Rhodoligotrophos defluvii: one gene and its partner. The protein of the gene in region 2 interacts with the protein of the main gene of each other region in a pairwise test. Links are inferred from orthologs where the notes say so. Each region holds a gene or a part of one and is shown on either strand. Other genes may lie near its edges.

Evidence for each region.
Region 1: the proteins of E4P09_RS24720 (region 2) and cysE interact in binary tests that used the Escherichia coli proteins (3 or more experiments, as listed by UniProt). The link is inferred for Rhodoligotrophos defluvii from one-to-one orthologs.

The regions. Positions count from the first base shown.
Region 1 is NZ_SZZM01000001.1:1,630,230-1,636,031, reverse strand. What follows is about bases 1,088-3,974. They hold cysE (serine O-acetyltransferase), read right to left. Parts: upstream 3,006-3,974; coding sequence 2,169-3,005; downstream 1,088-2,168. Other genes in these bases: E4P09_RS07790 (enoyl-CoA hydratase), read left to right, coding at 3,172-3,974; E4P09_RS07800 (DUF3126 family protein), read right to left, coding at 1,839-2,051; E4P09_RS07805 (hypothetical protein), read left to right, coding at 1,173-1,838. Also shown: MocR-like ectoine utilization transcription factor EhuR, read left to right, coding at 1-82; E4P09_RS07815 (NIPSNAP family protein), read left to right, coding at 107-433; E4P09_RS07810 (gamma carbonic anhydrase family protein), read right to left, coding at 430-957; more of E4P09_RS07790, read left to right, coding at 3,975-3,993; E4P09_RS07785 (PRC-barrel domain-containing protein), read left to right, coding at 4,230-4,979; E4P09_RS07780 (alpha/beta fold hydrolase), read right to left, coding at 5,069-5,802.
Region 2 is NZ_SZZM01000008.1:219,419-225,320, reverse strand. What follows is about bases 879-3,865. They hold E4P09_RS24720 (pyridoxal-phosphate dependent enzyme), read right to left. Parts: upstream 3,075-3,865; coding sequence 1,683-3,074; downstream 879-1,682. Other genes in these bases: E4P09_RS24710 (alpha/beta fold hydrolase), read left to right, coding at 3,773-3,865; E4P09_RS24715 (dihydrofolate reductase), read right to left, coding at 3,166-3,684; E4P09_RS24725 (cystathionine gamma-synthase), read right to left, coding at 879-1,352. Also shown: E4P09_RS24730 (LysR substrate-binding domain-containing protein), read left to right, coding at 1-179; more of E4P09_RS24725, read right to left, coding at 180-878; more of E4P09_RS24710, read left to right, coding at 3,866-4,516; ypfJ (KPN_02809 family neutral zinc metallopeptidase), read right to left, coding at 4,523-5,434; E4P09_RS24700 (NAD+ synthase), read left to right, coding at 5,574-5,902.

The DNA.
Region 1 (5,802 bases), on a different replicon or contig from region 2:
CGGCGAGCTCCAGCAGGGGCTGGAGATCGTGGCCGAACTGCTCCGCAGCAAGCGCCCGGCTGCATCCTACCTTGTGCTTTGATCGTCGTTCGAGGGAGTTGGGATCGTGATCTACGAATTGAGACGCTATATGCCAGTGGCCGGGAAGGAGGCCGCGCTGCGCGACCGCTTCGCCAACGGCACGCTGCGGCTGTTCGACAAGCTGGGCATCAAGGTCACCCATTTTTGGGAGCATGCTTCCGTGCCCGGCGAGCTCTGGTACGTTGTCGCGTGGCGGGACGAGGCGGCGATGAAGGCGGGCTGGGAGGCGTTCCGGAACGATCCGGAATGGACGGCCTTCAAGGCGAAGACGGAAGCGGACGGGCCGCTGGCCGCCTCCATCACCTCGATCCCGCTGAAGGACGTCGACTTCTTCACGCAATCGCCGGCCTAGATCTCCGCGAGGCCCTTGGCGAAGCGCTTCCAATTGGCGACGTAGTGCTCGGCCGACTCGATCAGCCCCTGCTGCTCCTCCTCGGTGAGCTCGCGCACCACCTTGCCCGGCATGCCCATGACCAGCGAATTGTCGGGAATGATCTTGCCTTCGGGGATGAGCGCGCCGGCGCCGATCAGGCAATTCCTGCCGATCTGCGCCCGGTTGAGCACGGTCGCATTCATGCCGATCAGACTGTTGTCGCCGATGATGCAGCCGTGCAGGATGGCCTTGTGGCCGACCGTCACGTTGCGGCCCACCGTGAGCGGACAGCCTTCGTCAGAATGGAGCACAGCATTATCCTGAATGTTCGAGTTCTCGCCGATATGAATGGGATCGTTGTCGCCGCGCAGCACCGCGCCGAACCAGACGCTGACATTGCGGTCGAGCAGAATGTTACCGATGACGGCGGCGCTGGGTGCAACCCAGTATTCTCCGGTCGGAGGAAGATGCGGGCCGATATTTTCGAGACGGAAGATCGTCATTGCTTGCCTTTCCTGGTTCTTGGTGACGCGGATGATCTCTCATAGGAGCATGGCGGCCAATGCGCCAGAGCCCACCATATCGGCCTCGCGCCGAGACCCGTGAGAGAGCAGGCGGAAAACCTGCGCGGCGCCCGGGCCCTGCGGCACGGCCGGTCTCCGCGCCCGGATCCGCGCGCCGAACGTCGCGCCAGTCGCTCACCTGGCCTCTGCTGATCATGGCGGGGCTCTTTGCCCTGTTCACGGGCGGCCTGCTGGCGGCCTATTTCGCGCCGCATCCGGAGCTGCTGTTCGGCGGAAACGACGAGGCACGGGATTTCGGCCGAACCGAGGTGCTGACGCTGCACGACGCACGCCTATCCATTCCCCGTCCTTATGTGCTGCAGGTGAGCAGGCGGATTTTCGGTTCCGTGACTCGGGTGACCTTGCAGATCCCGTGGCCGTTCGCGGCGGGTGTGCCGGCTGACGGCCGCGACGGCGCAGACCTCGAGCACCTCGTCACGATAGAGCTGGCCGGGCGCACACCGCTGGCCAGCGCGACCGAGCGGCTGACGCGGATCTATCCCGTCTATTTCGACGGACCGGGAGAGGCCATCGAGGCAGGACTCACCCGGTACCGGTTCAAGCCGGGCTCACCCTACAGGGCTATGCACCTCTACGTGGGGCAGGCAGAGCCGCAGGGCGAGCCCGTGCTGTTCCATTGCGCCGTGGAGGACGGCTCCGCCATTTCCCCACTTTGCGAAAGACGGCTGGACCTTACGGACAAGGTGACAGCCGTCTACCGCTTTCATCAGCGCCATCTCACACAATGGCAGTCGCTCGAAGCGACGATCGCCGACCTGCTCAGACGGCTGCGCACCGACACCGGCGCGCCGGCATCGTGATCATTCTGGCAGGTCGATGTCCAGGATCGCCATCTGGAAGTTATAGGACAGGTCGCCATCCTCATCGTCGCGGAACAGGACTCCGATGAATTCCTCACCCAGATAGACTTCGGCAGAGTCGGTCTTCTGCGGCCGCCGCCGCACCTCGATGTTCGGCCGCTGGAACTTCTCCCGCAGATATTGCTCTAGTTTTCGGATCTCATCTGCCTTCACTGTTTTCTCCTTGTTGAATCCATAAGTCAGCGCGGACCTGTGGGGCCACGCGCAAGCCGGGTGGTGCGGGAGATGCGCCAACCTGGAGCGGGACAGCAACCGCGATCCGCAGCGGTCTCAGACCGTTCCGTCGGGGCCAGACTCGTCGCGCAGCACATGGTCCATGCGCCGGGCTGGCTCTTCGCACCCGGCATAGCCGACCACCTTCGCGGGCACCCCGGCCACCGTGCGATTCGGCGGCACATCGTGCAGAACCACGCTGCCCGCGGCCACCCGCGAGCAATGCCCGATTTCGATGTTGCCCAGGATCCGTGCGCCCGCGCCGATCAGCACCCCACGCCGCACCTTCGGATGCCGATCGCCCACGTCCTTGCCGGTTCCGCCGAGCGTCACGTCATGGAGCATGGAGACATCGTCCTCAACCACGGCGGTCTCGCCGATCACCACCGCGTGGGCGTGATCGATCATGATGCCGCGCCCGATTCGGGCAGCCGGATGGATGTCCACCGAAAAGATCTGCGAGGCGCGGCTTTGCAGATAGAGGGCGAAGTCCTTGCGCCCCATGATCCACAACGCGTGCGCCATGCGGTAGGTCTGAACCGCATGGAAACCCTTGAAATACAGCAGAGGCTCGACGTAGCGGCTGCAGGCCGGGTCGCGGTCGTAAACGGCGACGATGTCGGCGCGCGCCGCTTCCCCGATCGCCGGATAGGCCTCCAGAGCATCCTCGAAGGCCTTCACGATGAGATCGGCACCGACATCCGTATGGCCGAGCTTCTGGGCAAGGCGTTGCGACAGCGCATCCTCGAAGCGGTCGTGGGACAGCACCGTGGAAAAGACAAAGCCGCCCAGGGCCGGCTCGGCGGCTGCGATTTGCTCGGCTTCCTCGCGGATTTGGGTCCATACCGGGTCGAGCTGCTGGAGCACCGCGCTCGATGCAGTGATGCGCGCCATTGCCTTCTCCTTCCGCTCCCGCGGGAGCCTTGTGCCTTGCGGCCGACACAGAACGAGATAGCCGCTCCGCCGATCATGTACAAGCCGAAGCATGATGGCTTGCAGCCGGCAGGCGGCTCTGCTAGCGGCACGCAGACCGACTGTTCCATGTGGGCGAGGTGAGACTGTGACCGAAAAGATTCTGGAAAATGGGGACGTACTGCCATCGCCGACACAGCATATAGCGGCACGCCGCATGGGCAGTGTTGGTTACCTGATCTTTAACCGGCCCGAGCGGCGCAATGCGGTGAGCGTGGAGATGTGGCGCGCCATCCCGCCGCTGATGCAGGCCTTCAACGAGGATCCTCAAATCCGTTCGATCGTGCTGGCGGGGGCCGGCGAGCAGGCCTTCATCGCCGGGGCGGATATCGGCGAGTTCGAAGGCGAGCGCAGCGACGCGGCCGCCGCGGCCCTATATGAGCAGCAGAACAGCGCGGCCTACCGGGCGATCGCCGGCAGCCCCAAGTCGGTCATCGCCATGATTCACGGCTTCTGCATCGGCGGGGGCGTTGCGATCGCACTGGCCTGCGACATGCGCGTGGCCGCCGAAGGAGCGAGCTTCGCCATACCGGCAGCCCGCCTCGGGCTCGCCTATCCGCCTGACGCCCTGGGCCTGCTGCTGCATGCGGTCGGGCCTTCCCGCGCCAAGCTGATCATTCACACGGCGCGCCGCTTCACCGCCGAGGAGGCGCTCGGCATGGGGCTCATCGACCTGCTGGTGCCGAGGTCGGCGCTGCAGGCACGGGTGGACGACCTCACCGCCGCGATCGCCGACAATGCGCCGCTCAGCATAGCCGCGGCCAATGCCTGCATCGATGCCCTGGCGGTGCCCGGTGCGCTCGACGAGCCCGCGCGCGCAGCGATCGCGCGTTGCTTCGACAGCGAAGACTATCGCGAGGGCCGCATCGCTTTCATGGAGAAACGACGGCCGGTTTTTCACGGCCGTTGAAGCAGGCGGCAGGATCTACTTCCCTGAATAACAGTGATCTTCCGCGACGCTTGTGGAACCGAACCCGGCATTGCGCGTTAGTCCGACATAGAAGCTGGGTTTCCTTCGGTCTGGCAGTCGGGGGCGCTTGGGGTACGCCGTTAGAGCCGACGTCTGCTGGGACCGGAAGATATGCTTCGACCGAAGTCGGCTCGACTTCGCTTCGGGCAGTATCATTGCAAGGTCAGGAGGCAGATATGCTGAGGAAAACGGTTAGTGTAATCGCAATTGCGGCGGGTCTGGGGCTTGCCCCAGTCGTCGTTGCTCAGGCGCAAACGAGCAATCCGACGCCGCCAGCCACGACGGATCAGGCGCAGCAGAACCAGAATGCCACGCCTGGTACGGCCACGCCGAGCCCGGACACCGGCACGACGGCTCAGACCCCCAGCACGGGCACCGGGACTGACACCGGGACAACGGCTCAAACGCCGAGCACCGGCACCGATACCGGCACGACCGCGCAGACACCTGCGACACCCGGCACGACCGATCAAACCGCCCAGACCAACCAGGGCGAGGGTGATATGATCGACGGGCAAATCACCATGCAGCAGGAAGGGACCTATCTCGGGACCGACCTGATCGGCACGACCGTGTACTCGTCCAATGACGAGGACATTGGTGACGTGAACGATGTGATCATCACCACGGATGGTCAGGTTCAGGGCATCGTGGTTGGCGTCGGCGGCTTCCTCGGCATCGGCCAGAAGGACGTCGCGATCCAGATGGACAAGGTCCAGATGATGGATCAGGGCGACAACACAGCCAAGCTCGTGGTGAACGCAACCCGCGAGGAACTCGAGCAGGCGCCGGAATTCCGGACGGTTGCCGAGATGAACTCCGAGCGGAACAACAACACCGGTGATGCGGCCAATACGCCCATGACCGGCGCGACGGGCACCGGCGGTGCGGCCGGCACCGGCTCGACCACCGGCACCTCGCAGTGATCGATCGTTAAGGTCGGATCGGCTGAGATCGAGGTCGCGCTGTTCCGGCGCGGCCTCGTCTCTTTATGACCAAAGCATTGATCGGCGGCTCACTTCTCGAGAAAGGCAAGCACCCCCTGCTTGTAGCGGCGGTCGCCGACCGTGCGCATGTGATCGCGATCGGGCACCACCAGGATCTCCGCGCCGGGAATGACTGCCTGTAGCGGCTCGGGCCGTCCGGCGATCTCATCCTTCCCGCCGACCACGATCAGAGTGGGCGCGCTGATACGTCCGAGCTCTTCGGCCGAGATCTTCTGCCGCGACGTCCTGATGCAGGCCGCCAAGGCGCGCCGGTCACTCTTGGTGGCGTCGGCGAACAGGCGGAAGGGCCGGGCGTGCGGATCCCGCACCTCGTCGGGATTTTCGGCCTCCAGTGCCGCCGCGATTTCCTGGGCGCCGGCGACCCCGTTGATCATGTTCTCGGCGAGACCCGCAAGGATCAGCTTCCCCACTCGCTCCGGGTGGTCTATGGCGAGCCGGGCCGCCACGCGAGCGCCCATGGAATAGCCCATCACATCGGCGCGGGCGATGTGCAGATGGTCGAGCAGGGCGCGTGCGTCCTCCGCCATCGCGGATGTCGTGTAGAGCTCCGACCGGTAGAGCTTCTCGCTGTTGCCATGGCCGCGGTGATCGAACACGATCACCTGGCGGCCATTGTCGGCCAGCGTCTCGACCCAGCCGGTATCGATCCAATTCGCACGCGCATTGGAGGCGAAACCGTGGATCAGCAGGATCGGCGGGCCTTCACCTCGCACCTCATAGTCGATACACACGCCTTGCGAAG
Region 2 (5,902 bases):
CGAGAGAGGCTGGCGCCTGCAGCGGCATCGCCTTGCGGCCGTTCAGCGCGCCGGTTCCGCGCCGCGGCCTGGGGCTCGTGTGGCGAAGAAGCTCGCCACGCGCCGCGGATTTCACGGCCTTGGGCCAGCTCATCCTGGACACGGCCGGGGCGGCTGCAAGCGAACCGGAGCCTGCTTGATCAGGCCAGCGCCTGTTCCAAGTCGCGAATGAGGTCGTCCGCATCCTCGACACCCACCGACAGGCGCACCAGCCCATCCAGAATGCCGAGCTGCTTGCGGATCTCCGCCGGGATCGACGCATGGGTCATGATGGCGGGGTGCTCGATCAGGCTTTCGACGCCGCCCAGGCTTTCCGCCAAGGCGAAGAGCTGGGTGCGCTCGAGGAACCGCCGCGCATCGGCAAGGTCGCCCTTGAGCACGGCGGTGACCATGCCGCCATAGGCCCGCATCTGGCGCGTGGCGATGTCATGGCCGGGATGCTGCTTGAGCCCGGGGTAATAGACGTGGCTCACCTTCGGATGCTGGGCGAGATAATGGGCGATGATCATCGCGTTCTCGCAGTGGCGCTCCATGCGCAGTGGCAGGGTCTTGAGTGAGCGCAGGACCATGAAGGCATCGAACGGCGCCATCACCCCGCCCACCGCATTCTGCAGATAAGCGAGCCGCTGCCGCAGGTCGCCCTGCGGGCTATTGCCGGAGACCACCGCAATGCCGCCCACCACGTCGGAATGGCCGTTGAGGTACTTGGTTGCGGAGTGGACCACGATGTCGATGCCATGGTCGATCGGCCGCTGCAGATAAGGCGAGGCGAAGGTGTTGTCGGCAACCGAGATCACGCCGTGCTTGCGGGCAAGCTGAGCGATCGCCGAAAGATCGACGATGCGCAGCAGCGGGTTGGTGGGCGTCTCCACCCAGATCATGCGCGTCTTCGGCGTGATCGCGGCTGCCACCGCATCGATGTTGGAGACATCCACGAAACTGGTGGTGATGCCGGCGCTGCGCTTGCGCACGTTCTCGAGCAGCCGGTAACTGCCGCCATAGAGATCATCGCCCGCGATCACGTGGTCGCCGGCATCGAGCAGCTCCAGCACCGTGCTCGATGCCGCCAGGCCCGAGGCGAAGGCATAGCCGGCAGCGCCGTTCTCCAGGTCCGCGATGCAGTCTTCGAGCGCCTTGCGGGTGGGGTTGCCGGAGCGGGAATACTCATAGCCCTTGTGAACGCCGGGGCTCTGCTGGACGAAGGTGGAGCTGGCGAAGATCGGCGTCATGATCGCGCCGGTGGACGGGTCCGGCGCCTGGCCGGCATGGATCGCGCGTGTGGCAAAGCCCTGGCGATTGGAGGAAGTGGACACCGGTGCCTCTCGTATCTGTGTTCTCGCCAAGCCTCATAAGGCGCAAGCGATGACGCCGCAAGCGGCGAGCTGCCCTGTCCTCCGCAACACCTGGGCTGTCTTGTCTGGACCGGGCGTCGATCCAAACCATTGGAGCATAAGCCTAATCGTCATGTCGAGCCTTGAGCCGAGCACCGCGGGCCGCACGGCGCGACCATCCTCACTAGCCCTGGATCACCGAGTCAAGCCCGGTGATCACGTAAGGTCCTGGAGTTCAAGGCAAATCCGTCATGCCCCAGCTTGACTGGGGCATCCAGGGCCACAAGGGCACGCTTGCCGGCATCTCGGTTCTCAGCGGTTGGCGTGCAGGCGCAGGTGGTTCAGAATATCGATCTTGGTGATCAGGCCCTGAAACACGCCCTCGCGCATGACTGGCGCCACCATGCCCCGCTCCAGAATGTTGAGCACCTGTTCCAGACTGTCCGATGCCTCGACCTTGACGAGGCCTGTCGTCATCGCGTCCCTCACATGGCCGGTGAAGGCCCCGCGGTTGCGCCAGACGTGGCTCAGCAGGTCCTCTTCGTCCAGCAGCCCCACCAGCTGCCCTTCTTCCAGCACCGGCAGCTGCGAGATCTCGTGTAGCTTCATCTGCCGATAGGCCTGGGTCAGAGGTGTCTGCGGGCTCACGGTGACCGTCTGCTGCTCTGCATGTTTCCTTGCGATGAGATCGGTGAGATCGCCGGTCTGGGAAAGTTCGAGCAGTCCGTGATCCAACATCCAGAAGTCGTTGTACATCTTGGACAAATACTTATTGCCGCTGTCGCAGACCAGGGTGATCACCACCTTCGGTTCGGTCTGCTCTCGGCAATAGCGCAAGGCGGCGGCCAGGAGGGTGCCGGTGGACGAGCCGGCGAGAATGCCTTCCGCCCGCAGCAGGTCGCGCGCGGTGCGCAGCGACTCGGCGTCGCTAATGGAATAGGCCTTGGAAACCCGCGAAAGGTCGGCGATCGGCGGGATGAAATCCTCGCCGATGCCCTCGACCAGCCACGATCCGAGCTCGGTGCTCACCTCCCCCGTCTCGACATAATGGGCAAGGATTGAGCCCACCGGGTCGGCCAGCACGAAGGTGGTTGCCGGATTGTGCTTGGCGAAATAGCGGGAAAGGCCGGTCACCGTGCCGCCGGAGCCGACACCGCACACGATCGCATCGGGCACCACGCCGGCCTGCCGGCATTGGGCCAGGATCTCGGGCCCGGTGGTGGCCTCGTGCGCGGCGGGATTGGCCGGGTTCTCGAACTGGTTCACGTAGAACCACCCGTTTTCCGCCGCAAGCCGCGCTGCCATGTCCTGGTAGTATTCGGGGTGGCCCTTGCCCACGTCCGAGCGGGTATTGATGACTTCCGCGCCCATGGCGCGCAGATGGAAGATCTTCTCCTGGGCCATCTTGTCCGGCACCACCAGCACGAGGCGGTAGCCCTTCTGAGCCGCCACGAGGGCCAGCCCCAGCCCGGTATTGCCGGCGGTGGCCTCGATGAGGGTGCCGCCCGGCTTGAGCGCGCCGGAGCGCTCGGCGGCCTCGATCATGGAGCGGCCGATGCGGTCCTTGATGGATCCGCCCGGATTCTGGTTCTCGAGCTTCAGCAACAGCCGGCATTTACCCGTGTCGAGCCGAGTTACCTCATGCATCGGCGTATTGCCGATCTCGTCCAGCACCGACCGGTAAACCGCTGCGTCTCTGGTCATATCAAGCCTTTCATGCCGCGCCGCCGCGCAAGTGAACGTGCCTGGCGGCCAAGTCCTGATCGCTCTGCCATCGGACGCGGCTCACGTAAAGCTATTGCGCGCCCGTGGCCAGCCGCTCCAGGACGATCAGCGTCGTATCGGCACTTTCCCCCTCTTCCGCCGTGAAGCTTTGCCGCTCCACCTCGCGCCACTGGTTGCGTGGCAGGTCGGGGAAATGGACATCGCCGGGGGGAGAATCATGCACCCGGGTCAGATAGATACGATCGGCCAAAGGCAGCATGTCACGGAAGATGGCCGAGCCGCCGATCACCGCTATCTCGCTCACTCCCCGCTCCATCGCCTTGGCCGCGCCCAGCCGCAGCGCCGCCTCCGTCGAGCGCACCACATAGACCCCTTCCGGCGCGAAGGTCTCGGACTGGGTGATCACGATATTGTCGCGGCCAGGCAGCGGCCGGCCGATGGACTCGTAAGTCCTGCGCCCCATGATCACCGGCTTGCCGATGGTGATCTTGCGAAACCGCCTGAGGTCCGATGGCAGGTGCCACGGCAGGCCGCCCCGCGCTCCGATGACGCCGTTCTCGGCAACGGCGACCACGAAAGTGATCTTCATGAGGCTTGCCTCTCGCGCCGCGACATGTCACGCCCTGAACGTGCTGTTCCTTCTGAACGTCATTTAAGGGTCCGGGAGAGTTCTGTCCATGAAGTCGGCGCTGGTGTTCATCCACGGCCTTGGCGGTGCAGGCGAGATCTGGTTTCGCCAAGAGCAGCATTTCGCGCGCGAGCGCAACGTGCTGGCTTGGGACGCGCCGGGCTGCAAGGGCAAGCCACTGCTTCACCCCCTCACCTTCCCGGCGCTGGCCGAGGCCCTGCTCGCCGATCTCGATGCGGCGCAGATCAAACGGGCGGTGCTGGTGGGCCATTCCTTGGGCGGCATGCTGGCGCAGACCGTTGTCGCCCGGGCACCGGAGCGCGTGGCGGGGCTTGCCCTGGTGTCCACAAGCCCGGCCTTCGGCGATCCGAAAGGCGCGTTCCAGCAGCAGTTCATCCGCGAGCGCCTGGAGCCGCTCGACCGCGGCATCCCCATGGCGGATTTCGCAGGCCCCGCCACCGCAGCCATGGTCGGGGAAGATCCGGACCTCGACTGCGTGGCCTTGACGGAGAAGGCTCTGGCGGCCACACCGCCCGAGACATACCGCGCCTATATAAACCTGCTCACCACCTTCGATGCGCGCGCCACATTGGGCGCGATCGGCTGCCCCACCCTGGTCATCGTCGGCGAGCACGACAAGGCATCGCCGCCGGTGGTCTCGGAGAAGATGGCGCGGAGGATCCCGCAAGGGATTTATGTGATGGTGCCGGGCGCGGGCCACATGCTGCCCTTCGAGCGGCCGACCGTGTTCAACGCGGCCCTCGAAGGGTTCCTCGTCGATAATGGGTTGTGAGCCGGCCTACAGCGGGTTGGCGCTGAAGGTATCGCACTGACGGGGGTCGCCGGTGCTCAGGCCCTTGCGGAACCAGCGGACGCGTTGCTCGGACGTGCCATGGGTGAAGGACTCCGGCACCACATAGCCCTGGGATTCCTCCTGGAGCCGGTCGTCGCCGACCGCAGCAGCGGCGTTCAGCCCCTCCTCCACGTCGCCCTGGTCCAGCAGGTGCGTCTGCTGATTGGCCTGATTCGCCCATACCCCGGCGAAGCAGTCCGCCTGCAGCTCGACCCGGATCGAAAGCTGGTTCTGCTGTTCTTCGCTGAGCTGGCTGCGAAGGGAATCGACTTTCTGCGTTATGCCCAGGAGCGTCTGCACGTGATGGCCAACCTCATGGGCGATCACATAGGCCTGGGCGAAATCGCCCGGCGCGCCGAGCCTGTCCCGGAGTTCCTTGTAGAAGGACAAGTCGATATACACCTTCTGATCGCCCGGGCAGTAGAATGGCCCCATGGCCGTCTGGGCATAGCCGCAGGCCGACTGGATGCCGCCGCTGAACAGCACCAGGGTCGGATCCGTATACTGGACGCCCAGGGTCGGCAGGATGCGGCTCCAGGTGTCTTCCGTGCTGCCCAGCACCGCGGAGACGAAATCCTTCATCTGGTCGTTGGTCTCGCCCGCGGTCTGGGTGCCCTGCCCGGTCGTCTGCTGCGGGCCGGTGGCCACGCTGCCGTTGTTCATGCCGTCAAGCAGCACCCGGGGGTCGACGCCCAGGAAATAAGACAGGCCGAGCACCACCACCAGGCCCACGAGGCCGATGCCGCCTCGCCCGCCCACGGGAATACGCATTCCCCCGCCACTACCGTCGCCCAAGCCCCCACCGGCCCCGCGCTCGTCGTCGACGTTGGTGCTGCGACGTTGATCTTGCCAGCGCATACTCAATCCTCCGGGCGCGCACTCCGATCTCACATCGGTAGCAGAACTCTGCGCATGATTTCCTAACAGGCCGTTGAAACAAGGCCGCGCCGCAGTGCGGAGCATTGCTCCCGGAAAGTGCCGGGGGTAAGAGAGCACCATGCCCGACGAGATCGCCATAGCGCTCGCCCAGCTCAACCCCGTCGTGGGCGCCATTGAGGAGAACCTGAAGCGCGCCCGCCACGCCCGGGCCGAAGCAGCGGCGGCGGGCGCGGACCTCGTGGTCTTCAGCGAGCTGTTCATCTGCGGCTACCCGCCCGAGGACCTCGCGGCAAAGCCGTCCTTCGCCGCGCAATCGCTGCGCGCGGTCGAGGCCTTGGCGGCCGACACGGCCGACGGCGGCCCCGGTGTGGTGATCGGCACCCCGTGGCGCCAGAACGGCCATGTGTACAATGCGGTCGCGTTGCTCGACGCCGGGCGGATCGTCAC